Regions from separate parts of the Pseudomonas sp. BGA-UO-ETr-WB11 genome, predicted to be linked through region 1. Evidence: riboswitches for the same ligand, from Rfam matches in the RefSeq annotation. Region 1 holds a riboswitch; each other region holds the start of a gene.
The links. A riboswitch is a leader RNA that binds a small molecule or an ion and turns the genes downstream of it on or off. The one in region 1 is predicted to bind cobalamin.
Positions count from the first base shown of each region.

Region 2: it holds a riboswitch for cobalamin, as region 1 does, so the genes downstream of both, cobW (cobalamin biosynthesis protein CobW) here and AC56DI_RS06235 (energy-coupling factor ABC transporter permease) in region 1, are expected to answer to the same signal.
Region 3: it holds a riboswitch for cobalamin, as region 1 does, so the genes downstream of both, cobG (precorrin-3B synthase) here and AC56DI_RS06235 (energy-coupling factor ABC transporter permease) in region 1, are expected to answer to the same signal.

Region 1 covers NZ_JCAQOS010000005.1:178,363-182,952, forward strand. Annotated here, with positions in the region: gene AC56DI_RS06225 (acyl-CoA dehydrogenase family protein) at 1-1,452, shown strand, start outside; gene AC56DI_RS06230 (PaaI family thioesterase) at 1,465-1,920, shown strand; cobalamin riboswitch at 1,953-2,160, shown strand; gene AC56DI_RS06235 (energy-coupling factor ABC transporter permease) at 2,216-2,896, shown strand; gene amn (AMP nucleosidase) at 3,026-4,498, shown strand.
Region 2 covers NZ_JCAQOS010000004.1:266,499-271,088, reverse strand. Annotated here, with positions in the region: gene cobN (cobaltochelatase subunit CobN) at 1-1,990, opposite strand, end outside; gene cobW (cobalamin biosynthesis protein CobW) at 2,063-3,115, opposite strand; cobalamin riboswitch at 3,218-3,410, opposite strand; cobalamin riboswitch at 3,469-3,670, shown strand; gene AC56DI_RS04420 (cobalamin biosynthesis protein) at 3,867-4,274, shown strand; gene cobM (precorrin-4 C(11)-methyltransferase) at 4,271-4,590, shown strand, end outside.
Region 3 covers NZ_JCAQOS010000004.1:280,338-284,927, reverse strand. Annotated here, with positions in the region: gene AC56DI_RS04490 ((2Fe-2S) ferredoxin domain-containing protein) at 1-403, opposite strand, end outside; gene AC56DI_RS04485 (cobalt-precorrin-6A reductase) at 437-1,171, opposite strand; gene cbiE (precorrin-6y C5,15-methyltransferase (decarboxylating) subunit CbiE) at 1,240-2,445, opposite strand; cobalamin riboswitch at 2,523-2,727, shown strand; gene cobG (precorrin-3B synthase) at 2,896-4,215, shown strand; gene AC56DI_RS04470 (precorrin-8X methylmutase) at 4,208-4,590, shown strand, end outside.

The sequences.
Region 1 (4,590 bases):
GAAAACAAACCGGTGTTCAAGAGCCATGATCGCTACGGCAATCGCGCCGATCTGGTGGAGTTTCACCCGGCCTATCACCAGCTGATGGCCACAGCCATCGAGCATGGCCTGCACTCGCTGCCCTGGACCGATCCGCGTGCCGGTGCCCATGTTGCCCGCGCCGGCCTGACCTATCTGCACAGTCAGGCCGAAGCCGCCAGTGGCTGTCCGCTGACCATGACCTTCGCCTCGGTGCCGGCCCTCAAGCTGCAGCCTGAGGTGGCCGAGATCTGGCTGCCGAAGATCCTCGCCAGCGAGTACGACCCACGCAACGTGCCAATGGAGCACAAGGCCGGTGTCACCATTGGCATGGCCATGACCGAGAAGCAGGGCGGCACCGATGTGCGCGCCAACACCACCCGCGCCCATGCCGTGAGTGCTGGCGGGCCGGGTCAGGCCTATGAGTTGGTAGGGCACAAGTGGTTCTGTTCGGCGCCGATGTGCGATGCCTTCCTCACCCTGGCTTACACCGACAAGGGCTTGACCTGCTTTCTGCTGCCGCGCCATCGCCCGGACGGCTCGCGTAACCAGTTCTATGTGCAGCGCCTGAAAAACAAACTGGGCAACTGGGCCAACGCCTCCAGCGAAGTGGAGTTCCGCGGTGCCCTGGCCTGGATGGTCGGTGAAGAGGGGCGCGGCGTGCCGACCATCATCGAGATGGTGGCGCTGACCCGCTTTGACTGCATGGTCGGCTCCAGCAGCCTGATGCGTCAGGCCCTGACCCAGGCCGCGCACCACTGCGCGCACCGCCAGGTCAGTGGCAAGTTGTTGGCCGAGCAACCGCTGATGCAAAACGTGCTGGCCGACCTGGCCCTGGAAAGCGAAGCGGCCCTGGCCCTGACCCTGCGCATGGGCCACGCCCTGGACCGTGGGGATGACGAGCAGGAACAGAAGTTCGCTCGCCTGGTCACGGCAATTGGCAAGTATTGGATCTGCAAGCGCGCGCCAGCGATGATCAATGAAGCCGCCGAGTGCATGGGCGGCGCCGGCTATGTCGAAGAGACCATCCTGCCGCGGCTGTACCGCGAAGCGCCGGTCAACTCCACCTGGGAAGGCTCCGGCAACGTGCAATGCCTGGACGTGCTGCGCGCCTTGTCCAAGGAGCCGGGTGTGCTCGATGCGCTGTTTGCCGAGCTCGGCGACGGCCATGGCGATGCGCGCCTGCACGCCCATATCGGCCAGTTGAAAAACGCCTTCGCCGACAAAGACGACATCCAATACCGCGCCCGCCAACTGACCGAGGACGTGGCCATCGCCCTGCAGGCCAAGCTACTGCTGGAGGCCGGCAATGCCGCGGTGAGCGACGCCTTTATCGCCAGCCGCCTGGGTCACTGCGGGCGCGTCTACGGCACCCTGCCGCGTGGGGTGAATGTCGAGGCGCTGCTGGCGCGCAGTACGCCGCACCTGAGCTGAGGACTGAGCATTATGCACACCAGTCTTTTTGAGCGGTTAAAGGCCTGGCTGGCCGGTGATATTGGTGCGGACTACGGGATCTCTCAGTTGCAGGCCGCAGCCGGGGTGGCGGGTTTCAGCAGTCAGCCGCCGGCCGTGCACTTCAATCCGCTCGGCGGTGTGCATGGCGGCTACACCGCCACGCTGTTCGATGCGGCGCTGGGATTGGCGGTGTACTCGCAGGCCAGTGCCGAGGAGGTCTACGTGACCGCTAGCCTGCAAGTGAATTACCTGCGCCCGATTGGTCTTACGGCCTTGCCGCTACGTACGGAGGCCCGCGTGCTGCAGCGTAACGGGCGACAGATCGCGGTGCAGGCCACGCTGCACGATGCCCAGGGGCAGCTGTGCGCCAATGCCAGTGGCGTCTTCACTTGCTTGCGTCATGCGGCGTCAGGCGCTACTCAGTCCGTTGGTTTACCTGCGCGGTAAACGCCGGGCTCTGTCATTTCTAACGGCCGCCGGGTAAGGTGGCCGCCGATGGTTCCAGCTCGTGTCACGCGACTGGATGAAAAGGGAACATGGTGGCACCCCAACAGGTGCCGAAGCCATGGCTGCCCCCGCAACTGTAAACGGTAGATGACGCCCATACGCCACTGGCCAGTAAGGCTGGGAAGGCGGGCGAAGTGTTAAACCGTGAGCCAGGAGACCTGCCATCGAAGTCGGGCGCTTATGCCCATTCCCTCAATCCGGATCATCGCGCGGTGGGCGCGGTACAGGAATCTCTATGCACATCGAACCCGGCGTCGTTGAAGGCGCCAAACTTATGCTCAGCTACGCAACCGCAGTCACGGCCCTTGGGCTGACGAGCAAACTTGCACTCGACAGCGTGCGCAGCAATGGCGGCCTTGCTGCTCTGGCGTTGCGCAGTCTGCTGACCACAGCGCTGGTTTTCTGCTTCTTCGAGGTCTTCCCGCATCAGGCGGTCGGGGTCTCCGAGGTACACCTGATCCTCGGCTCGACCTTGCTGCTGCTGTTTGGTGCCGGTGCGGCCGCCATCGGTCTAGCCGCCGGCCTGCTCTTGCAGGGGCTGTTGTTCGCCCAGTTCGACTTGCCTCAGTACGGCATGAACGTCACCACCTTGCTGGTGCCCTTGTGGGCGATCAGCGTGCTGGCCAAACGCATCATTGCCCCAGGCACCGCGTATGTGGACCTCTCCTACAAACAGGCGCTGACACTGTCGACGGCCTATCAGGGCGGCATCGTGGCCTGGGTTGGTTTCTGGGCGTTGTATGGCAACGGCTTTGCCAGTGACAACCTCATGGCCGTGGGTAGCTTTGGCCTGGCGTATATGAGCGTGATCCTGATCGAACCGCTGGTCGATCTGGGAGTGCTGGCCGCCGCCAAGGCGCTGTCTGTATATAGCCGCGGGCCACTGTTTAACGCCCGACTGCATCAGGCGGCCTGAGTCGAGCAGCGCTGACGCGGCGGCTTGGCTAGCGCCGCGTGGCATGTTCCGACGGGTCACGTCGCGCTATCACAGGCGCGGCGGATCAGGGCAAGATAGAGCCTGTCCGATCAGCCAGGAAGATGCTCTGTGAACCTTTGTACCGATGACTTTGTTGTCGCCGCTACTGCCGAAGAGGCGGTTGATCGCCTGGCCGCTCTGCATGCCCGCTCCTGTTCAGCCCTCGGCCAGGCTATCAGGCACTACCTGAAAACCCGCGAGCGGCCGACTGAGGCCCAGCGCAGCGAGTTTCGTTACCCCTTGCTGCGCCTGATCTACGCCTGCCAGGGCGAGGTGCCGAGCAGCACGCGCGCCTATGCCAAGATGGAAAGCCCGGGGACCTACAGCGTCACCGTCACCCATCCAGACGCCTTTCGCGGCTACCTGCTCGACCAGCTTGGGCCGCTGATGAGTGACTTCACCGTGACTGTTGAAGTCGGCCTCAGCGAGCAGAACATTCCCTATCCCTACGTCGTCGAGCATGGCGAAGAACTGGCTGCCGCCGGGGTAACCGCTGCTGAACTGGCGCGGGTGTTTCCCAGTACCGACCTGTCGGCTGCCACCGATGGCGTGGCCGACGGTCTCTATGACTGGCAGGACGCCGACCCGATGCCGCTGGCGCTGTTCGATGCGGCGCGGGTGGATTTCTCCCTCAAGCGCCTGCAGCACTACAGCGGCAGCGACTGGCGGCATGTACAGCCATGGATTCTGCTGACCAACTACCACCGCTATGTTGATCAGTTCATCCGCCACGGCGTCGAGCAACTGCGCAGCAATCCGCGTTACGTGCGCATGGTCTTGCCTGGCAACGTGATGGTCGAGTGCGACATGGATGAAGAGGTGATGCAGGCGGTGATCGACAGCGTGGTCTGGCACCGCTACCAGATGCCGGCCTACCACCTGGTTGCCAGCGATGGTCACGGCGTGACCTTGGTGAATATCGGCGTCGGCCCCTCCAACGCGAAGAACATCACCGACCACCTTGCTGTGCTGCGTCCTCATTGCTGGCTGATGATTGGCCACTGCGGCGGCTTGCGCCAATCGCAGACCATCGGCGACTACGTGCTGGCCCACGCCTATATGCGTCGCGACGGCATCCTCGATCGGGTGCTGCCGACCAATATTCCCATCCCGGCCCTGGCCGAGGTGCAGCAGGCCTTGCAGGAAGCGGCGGCGAACGTCACCGGTGAACGTGGCGAGGCGCTGAAAAAGCGCCTGCGTACCGGCACCGTGCTGACCTACGATGACCGTAACTGGGAGTTGCGCTGGGCCCAGGAGCGACCGCAGATCAACCTCGCCCGCGCGGTGGCGGTGGACATGGAAAGCGGCACCATCGCCGCCCAAGGTTATCGCCTGCGGGTGCCTTACGGCACGCTGCTGTGCGTGTCGGACAAACCGCTGCACAGCGAGATCAAGCTGCCGGGCTCGGCCGGGGCGTTCTACGAGCGCGCGGTTAGCCAGCATCTGACCATCGGCCTGGCCGCCCTCGACCTGCTGCGCAGCCAACTCAACACCCTGCATTCACGCAAGCTGCGCAGCTTCGATGAACCGCCGTTCCGTTGATCATTGGCGTGAACTATTGATGGGTATCGCTTGCCGGGCGCCGGCGAATTGTTGGGGCGGGCTACGCGATATTGGCAGGTAGTCTGGGTGGG
Region 2 (4,590 bases), on a different contig from region 1:
GCAGGCCCAGCTCGCGGTCGAGGCTGGCCTCGCGCACCTTGAGCAGAATCTCGCCGCGCAGTTCGGCAGCGCGGCGCAGGTCGAGCTGGCTGGCTTCGTAATATTCGTCGGCCAGGCGCTCCAGATCGCGCAGCGGGCCGTAGCTTTCGGCGCGGGTCAGCGGCGGCATCAGGTGGTCGATAATCACCGCCTGGGTGCGCCGCTTGGCCTGCGCGCCCTCGCCCGGATCGTTGACGATAAACGGGTAGATATTCGGCAGCGGGCCGAGAATCGCGCTCGGCCAGCACTGCTCGGACAGGCCGACGCTCTTGCCCGGCAGCCATTCCAGATTGCCGTGTTTGCCGACGTGGATCACCGCGTCACAAGCAAAGGCCCGGCGCAGCCAGCAGTAGAACGCCAGGTAGCCATGCGGAGGCACCAGATCGGGGTCGTGATACACCGCCGCCGCATCCAATTGATAACCACGGGCCGGCTGGATGCCGACAAAGGTCAGGCCGAAGCGCAGGCCGGCGATCATCAGCCGACCGCTGCGGAACATCGGATCACTTTTCGGTTCGCCCCAGCGTTCACGCACCGCCTGCTGGTTGGCCACCGGCAAGCTGTGGAAAAACGCCAGGTACTCATCCAGCGCCAAGCTCTGGGCGCAGGGCCGCGCGTCGAGGCTGTCCAGCTCATTGGTCACGCCGCCGAGCAACTGGTGGATCAGCGCGGTGCCGCTGTCGGGCAACCCGGCAACCGGGTAGCCCTGCTGTTGCAGCGCCTTGAGGATATTCAGCGCCGCCGCCGGGGTATCCAGGCCAACGCCATTGCCAATGCGCCCATCGCGAGTCGGGTAGTTGGCCAGCACCAGGGCGATGCGCTTGTCGGCGTTGTGTTTGCGCGCCAGAGCAATCCAGTTACGCGCCAGCTCGGCGACAAAGTCCATCCCCGGCAGATGGGGCTGGTAACAGACCACATCGCTCTGGCTGCGCTCGCTGCGCCAGGCCAGGCCCTTGAAGCTGATCGGCTTGGTTATCAGCCGGCCATCCAGCTCGGGCAGCACGATATGCATGGCCAGGTCGCGCGAACCCAGGCCCTGGTCATTGGCTTGCCACTGCTCATGGTTATCCAGCGCGCAGATGGCTTGCAGCACCGGGATATCGCGGCGGAAAGGTCGTGCGCTCGGCGCTTCCGGGTTAGACAGGGCGAATGCAGTGGTGTTGATAATCAAGCGGGCATCGGCTTCGTCCAGCCAGTCCTCGACTTGGGCCAGGCAGGCCGCTTCCTTGAGGCTGGCCACGGCAATCGGCAGCGGATTAAGGCCATGGGCCTGCAAGCGCTGGCAGAACACATCAATAAAGCCGGTATTTGCCGCCTGCACCTGGGTGCGGTAGAACAGCAGCGCCGCCACCGGCGCACCGACCTGCCAATCAGCTTGCCAATCAGCCAGGCTCGGGGTGCTCAGCTGCGGGTGATACAGGCCCACGCGCGGCAGCGGCTGCGGTTCTACCCAGGGGTAGTCACGCTGCAACCAGTGGCTGGCGATGCAGTTGAACAGCTGCTGGGCATTGGCCGCCCCGCCCTGGCGCAGGAACTGCCAGAGCCGCTCGGCCTCCGCCAGCGGCACGCTACTCAACGCCATCAGTTCCGGATCGGGATTGTCGCAACCCGGCACCATGATGACTTGTGCGCCGCGCTCGGCCAGCTCGACCAAACGCTCGATGCCGTAGCGCCAGTAGCTGACGCCACCGTGCACGGAAATCAGGATGACCCTGGCGTGCTGCAACACCTGCTCGACGTAAAAATCCACCGAGGCGTGATTGCTCAGCTGCGCCGGGCTGGCCAGGCGCAGGCTCGGGTAATCCGCCGGCAACTGCCGCGCCACCTCCGCCAACAGCGACAACTGCGAATCGCCGGTGCACAGAATCACCAGCTCGGCCGGGGTCTGGCCGAGGTCGGCGATGCTGTCGACCGGCACTTGGCTGCCGGGTTGGGTGCGCAATAAGTGCATGGGATCAGGCGTTCCGTAGGAGCGGCTTTAGCCGCGAAGCCGCGTTCGCGGCTAAAGCCGCTCCTACACTCATCAGGCCAGCGCCGCCCGTAGTTCGGCTTCGATAGCGGCTTGATCGAGGCTCTGGCCGATCACAATCAAACGGGTGATACGCGCCTCGTCGGCCTGCCAGGCGCGGTCGAAGTGTTTGTCAAAACGCTGGCCGACGCCTTGCAGCAGCAGGCGCATCGGTTTGCCGGGAATCGCCACAAAGCCCTTGATGCGCAGAATGCCGTGGGTGCTGACGGCGCTTTTCAGCGCTTGCAGCAGACGGGCTTCCTCGGCTTCAGGCAGCTCGATGGCGAAGGAGTCGAACTCGTCGTGATCGTGTTCTTCATGGCCTTCCAGGTCATGGTGGGTCTTGCGCGCATCGATATGCAGCTCGGTCTCGCAGTTCAGGCCCAGCAGCACATCCAGCGGCAGCTCGCCGCCATGGGCTTCGATGATTTTCACTGCGGGCGGCAGTTCCTCGGCGACTTCCGCACGCACCGCAGCCAGGGCGGCGGCGTCGAGCAGGTCGGCCTTGTTGAGGATCACCAGGTCGGCGCTGGCCAACTGGTCGGCGAACAGCTCATGCAGCGGCGATTCGTGGTCCAGGTTCGGGTCAAGCTGGCGCTGCGCGTCGACTTGCTCAGGAAAGGCGGCGAAGGTGCCGGCGGCCACGGCCGGGCTGTCGACCACGGTGATGACCGCATCGACGGTGCAGGCGTTGCGGATTTCCGGCCAGTTAAAGGCCTGCACCAACGGCTTGGGCAAGGCCAGGCCGGAAGTTTCAATCAGGATGTGGTCGAGCTCGCCACGGCGTGCCACCAGCTCGCGCATCACTGGGAAGAATTCTTCCTGCACGGTGCAGCACAGGCAGCCGTTGGCCAGCTCGAAGATGCGGCCGTTGGCGTCTTCTTCGCTGCAACCGATGGAGCACTGCTTGAGGATTTCGCCGTCGATGCCCAGCTCGCCAAACTCGTTGACGATCACCGCGATACGCCGACCGTCGGCGTGGCCGAGCATATGCCGCAACAGGGTGGTTTTGCCGGCGCCGAGGAAGCCGGTAACGATGGTGACGGGAAGTTTGCTGAAGGTTTTCATGGGTGGCCTGCGCAGCGTCGAAGGGTTCGGCGAGCAGGCAGGCGGCAACGGGGGCAACGCCAACGCGTCGCAACCCTGCACCACCGGAGCACCCCGCCCGGTTGTCAAAAACATTGCGAGGCAGGTCTCCTGGCTCACGACCCGCGCGTTGCGCAGTTCCTTCACCTTCCCGCCGGCAGGCAGTGGTGTATCGAAGGGGGTTTGGTCGTTCACAGTTGCGGGGGCAGCCGCGGCATCACCGCGTTCCCTCTTAGCTTCGGCGCATAACCGAAGAACCTCGAATGCCGCGAAGGCTACGCAGTGACTTGGGGCAGGTCAATGCCATGGTTGACGCTCGGGGGCGCTTCGTGATGTTCTAAAAAGCTGTTTCAGGTGTCTCGCACCGTCGTGTGTGGGGTGAAACGGGAAGCCGGTGTGAGTCCGGCGCTGCCCCCGCAACGGTAAGCAGACGCAAGGGTTGTGTTAACCACTGTGCCTCGGCATGGGAAGGTCAACCCTGAACTGTCCACGACAGTCGTCGCAAGCCCGGAGACCGGCCTGAGCCTTGTTTGGCAATCCGCGGTGGGCGGGTGCGCGCCGGATTTTTAGCTCGCCCCGGGCTATTGTCGTGCTGCGTACCTTCTCTCGCGTTCACTCCCCACAGAAGGTCACACCATGTCCGGCACGCTGTCCTCTTTAGCGCCCCTTGCGCAAGCTCTTAGCCTTGTCGCTAACACCTGCGCCACCTGTACGCGCGCGTGACCCGCTGAACATGCACTACGTAGCGGGACTGGGTTGCCGGCAGAATTGCCCACTGAGCGAGTTGCGCGACCTGCTGCAACACACGCTGACCACCCATGACCTGCCACTCAGCGCGCTTACCGGCCTTGCCAGCAGCCAACACAAACGAGGGGAACCTGCGTTGCTGCAACTGGCCAGCGAGTTGCAAATCCCCCTGTACTGGCTGAGCAGCGCACAGCTACAACCTTATGATGCGCGCCTAAGTCAGCACTCAGAACTCAGTCGACAACTGACCGGCAGCGCCGGAGTGGCCGAAGCCTGCGCGCTGGCCCAGGCCGAATATCTCAATGGTGGCCGCGCCACGTTACTTGGCCCCCGCCAGCACAACGCCCGCGCCACCTGCGCGATCGCCGTCGCCCCAATCACGGAGCCTGCATGACCGTCTATTTCATTGGTGCCGGCCCCGGTGACCCGGAGCTGATCACCGTCAAGGGGCAGCGCCTGCTGCGCAGTTGTCCGGTGATCCTGTATGCCGGTTCACTGGTGCCGGAAGCGGTGCTCGAAGGCCATCGCGCCGAACGACTGGTCAACACCGCCGAACTGCACCTGACACAAATAATCAAGCTGATCCGTGAGGCCCACGACAAAGGCCAGGACGTGGCCCGCGTGCACTCCGGCGACCCGTCACTGTACGGCGCCATCGGCGAACAGATCCGCCACCTGCGAGCACTGGCGATCCCGTTTCAGATCATCCC
Region 3 (4,590 bases), on a different contig from region 1:
CGGGCACCACCGTGCAGCCCAGGTGCAGTTCGGGCTGATTGACCAAGGCCAGCGCGGCGCTGATATCAGCCTGCTCGCCCTGCCTGGCCGCAGCGACAAACAGCTGATCGGCCACGCCTGAAACGCCGGCAAGACGCTGCAACTCACTGCGCAACCAGTCCAGATAAGGGCTGCTGCTCTGCGGGTCGAGGTCCAGCAGCAACAAAGGCAACTCGCCGTCAGCGATGCAGGCCGTCACTCGCTGCCAGAGCCCATCGAAACCGGCCGTGGTGTCGACGATATCGGCCAGCGCCGACTCATCGCGCAGGGCCAGTAACTGGCGCTGGAACAGCTCGGCATACGAGCCGGCCGCCAGATCAGGACCGACCAACAACACGCGGGCATAGGCGGTGACAACGGACATGAGCAGGACTCGGCAGGCAAACGGCCGCGCAGTCTACCCGAGGCGACCGGGCAAGGCTTGCAGCGCCGACCATACGTCTTCAACCGCACTGAACTGCCGATCAACCGCTGGCAACGGCGGCCGCGCCAGCAGTAACACCGGCAGGCCCAGCTCGCGGGCCACCTGCAATTTGGGTTCGGTGGCACTGCTGCCGCTGTTCTTGCTGATCAGCACGTCGAACTGGCCGGCAGCGAACAGCGCGCGTTCGTCTGCCAGATTGAACGGCCCACGCGCGCCGATCACCCGCGCGCGCGGAGTACCGGGATAGTCGTCGAGGCAGCGCACCGTCCAGTGTTGATGCAGCGGAATCGCCTGCAAATGCGCTAAGGGCTCACGGCCGAGGGTAAAGAACGGCCGCTGAAAAAGCTCAAGCGCCGTACTCAACGCGGCCCAGTCGGCCACTTCGCGCCAGTCATCGCCACCGCCCGCTTGCCAGCCAGGACGCCGTAATGCCCAGCACGGCACGCCACTGAGTTCAGCGGCGCGTGCGGCGTTGGCGCTGATCTGCGCGGCGTAGGGATGGGTGATATCCAATAGCAAGTCGATGCCTTCGGCAGCCATAAAAGCCGCCAATCCCTCGGCACCGCCGTAACCGCCGACGCGCACCTGACATGGCAGATCAGCGGGAACTTTGCCCAGGCCGGCCAGGCTGTAGATGTCCTGCGGCGCCAGGCGACGGGCAATCGCCAGCGCATCGCCAACCCCACCCAATAACAAGATACGGCTCACCCAGACTCCTTACTTACGGGTTGAGAACAGGCCATCCGAACGCGCCCTGAGCCGCGCTCGCAAGCCGATCAACAGGGTTTGTGCAGCTCCAGCAGGGTAATCGGCAAGGCGCTGCGCCAGGTGTCGAAGTCACCCAGCGGCTTGGCCTGGGCGACCTGAATGCGCGTCAGCTCGCCACCATGCTCGGCGCGCCAGGCCAGCAGCGTGACCTCGCTTTGCAGGGTGACGGCATTGGCCACCAGGCGTCCGCCAGGTTGCAGGTGTTGCCAGCAGTACTCCAGCACGCCGGGGTGAGTCACGCCGCCGCCGATAAAGATCGCCTGCGGCGCCTCCAGGCCGAGCAAAGCCTCGGGCGCCTGGGCGGCCAGCAGTTGCAGCTGTGGCACACCGAGGGCGTCACGGTTGTGCTTGATCAACTGCTGCCGACCGGCGTCAGCCTCGATGGCAATCGCCCGGCAACTGGGGTGGCTGCGCAGCCATTCGATGGCGATGGAGCCACAACCGGCGCCGACATCCCAGAGCAGTTCGCCGGGTTTCGGCGCCAGCCGGGCCAGAGTGATGGCGCGCACATCGCGTTTGGTCAGTTGGCCATCGTGTTGGTAAGCACTGTCAGGCAGGCCGACGGTCAGCGGCAGACGTTGGGCGTCGTGGCCGGCGAGACAATCCACCGCCACGATATTCAGCGCCGCGGCGTCACTCAGACCCCAACTGGCCGCCAGTCCATCGATCCGCCGTTCTTGCGGGCCGCCCAAATGCTCCAGCACGGTCAGCCGACTGGGGCCAAACCCGCGCTCGCGCAGCAACTGGGCAATCGCCGCCGGGCTGCTGCCATCGTTACTGAGGATCAACAGCCGCGCGCCGTGATGGACCTGCGCGTGCAACGCCGCCAAGGGCCGCGCCACCAGGCTCAGTACAGTCACTTCCTGCAGCGGCCAGGCCATGCGTGCAGCGGCCAGGGAAACCGACGATGGCGCCGGCAGCACCTGCAGCTCATCAGCGGGTACGTGCCGGGCGAGGCTGGCACCCACGCCAAACAGCATGGGGTCACCACTGGCCAGCACGCACACCGGCGTGCCGCGTCGCGCCAGCAGCCCATCGAGGCTGAACGGGCTTGGCCAGGTTTGCTGCGGCGCGCGAATGCAGCGGGGCAACAACTGCAGCTGACGCGGCGCACCGACAATCACCTCCGCGGCCAACAAGGCCCGTCGGGCCGCCTTGCCCAAGCCGGCATAGCCCTCTTCACCGATACCCACCACCGTCAGCCAGGGTGCCATGCGCTGTCCTTATCTGTCGTCCACCCGCCGGCAGACAGACAAGTTTGCTTGCCGGCGGCGAGGGAAAAGCGGGCATAATAGCGCCATTATTCGTCGGTGCTTAATGGGCTCTGCCCATTGGCCTAAGAGGGAACACGGAAACAACCGAGTGTTGTCAGCCGTGGCTGCCCCCGCAACTGTAATCAGCGAGTCGATGTGCATACGTGTCACTGGGCAACCGGGAAGGCCGCACAACGATGTTGACCTGACAGCCAGGAGACCTGCCGACGACGCTGGTCGCGAGTGCCATCATCGGGCGGGGTGTACCGATGCCTTGGCGATCTGTGGGGGGCGTTTATGCGCACCCCACAGATCGCTGACGTTCTGCTAGTGCAGAACCGAGTGGGTTTGGTCGCCGCACCCTTTGTATTTGGTGACCGTTTGAACCTCCCACCCGCCACGCCACCGTCAATGGCCACGCGTCCATCCGCCTGCCCCGGCTTGCTGCGCATCGTGCACGCCCTGGATGGCGGTATTTGCCGCGTCAAACTGCCAGGCGGGCAACTGCACAGTCAGCAGGCACGCGCCATTGCCGGGGCCGCCAGCCACTGCGCCAGTGGTGTATTGGAGCTGACCAACCGCAGCAACCTGCAGATTCGTGGCGTGCGCAGCGGTTGCGAGAACGCGCTGATCGCGCAACTGCTGGACGCCGGCCTGGGCCCACGCAACCTTGCTGCCGATGACGTGCGCAACCTAATGCTCAGCCCCGCTGCCGGCCTCGACCGCGCCGCGCTGTGGGACACCCGGCCGCTGGCCACACAGATTCTCGCCCTACTGGAAAACCACCCTGAGCTGCACGCGCTGTCGGCCAAGTTTGCCCTACAACTGGATGGCGGCGAGTCGTTGGCGATGCTGCAACACCCCCATGATCTATGGCTCAGCGCCCTGCCCGGCGAACCGCAGTGGCTGGCGTTCGGCCTGGCCGGCAGCCCGAGCGATCCGGCCCTGGCGGCGGTGCCTATCGAACATGGTCTGACGTTGGTGCACGGGGTTCTAAGCGTGTTTTTGCAGCTCGCTGGCCCCGGGCAAAACCGCATGCGGCAATTACTCAGCACCTTACCGGTGGCCGCGTTTATCGAGCACCTGCAAGCGCGCCTGCCCTTCCCGCTGCGACGCGACCAGGCCGTTAGCCACTGGCGCCGCCCTGAGGTGCCGTGCCGCGCGCCCATGGGCCTGATTGCCCAGCAGCAAACGGGTTTGCAGATGGTTGCCGCAGCGGCGCGCCTGGGGCGAATCAGCGCCAACCAGCTGTTGGCCCTGGCCGATCTGGCCGAGCAATACGGCGATGCCAGCCTGCGTCTGACACCCTGGCAGGGCTTGCTGCTGCCGAACATCCCCAGCGCAGCAGCCGACGCCGTATTGCAGGCATTGGCCGAAATCGGCCTGCTCACCGACGCCCGTGAGCCACTCGGCCATCTGATCGCCTGCAGCGGCTCAACGGGCTGCGCCAAGGGCCTGACCGACAGCAAGGCCGATGCCCTGCAATTGGCCGAGCGCCTGCGCGCCAGCACGGCGTGCCCGCACGTGCATATCAGCGCCTGCCCACGCTCCTGCGCCGCCGCGCACACCGCGCCTTTTACCCTGCTGGCCAGCAACAACGACCACTACCAGCTCTATCAACGCATGCCCGAGGCGGCCGGTTTCGGCCAGCTGCTGGTCGCCGCCATGACTATCGACGAGGCCGGCGACTGGTTCGCCGCCCACTGCGCAACAGGAAACAGCGATGCTTGAGTACATCCGCGACGGTCAGGAAATCTACCGCCAATCCTTCGCCACCATCCGCGCCGAGGCTGACTTGTCGGCGATCCCGGCGGATCTGGAAAAGCTCGCGGTGCGGGTCATCCACGCCTGCGGCATGGTCGATGTGGTGCAGGACCTGCGCTTCTCCCCTGGCGCTGGCGCTGCCGGTCGCGCGGCGCTGGCCAAGGGTGCAGCAATTCTCTGCGATGCGCGGATGGTCGCCGAGGGCATCACCCGCCCGCGCCTGGCCGCCAACAACCCGGTGATCTGCACCCTGCATAACGACGGTGTGATTGAGCAGGCCCGCGCACTGGGCAATACCCGTTCGGCAGTCGCCTTGGAGCACTGGCGCGAGCACCTGGAAGG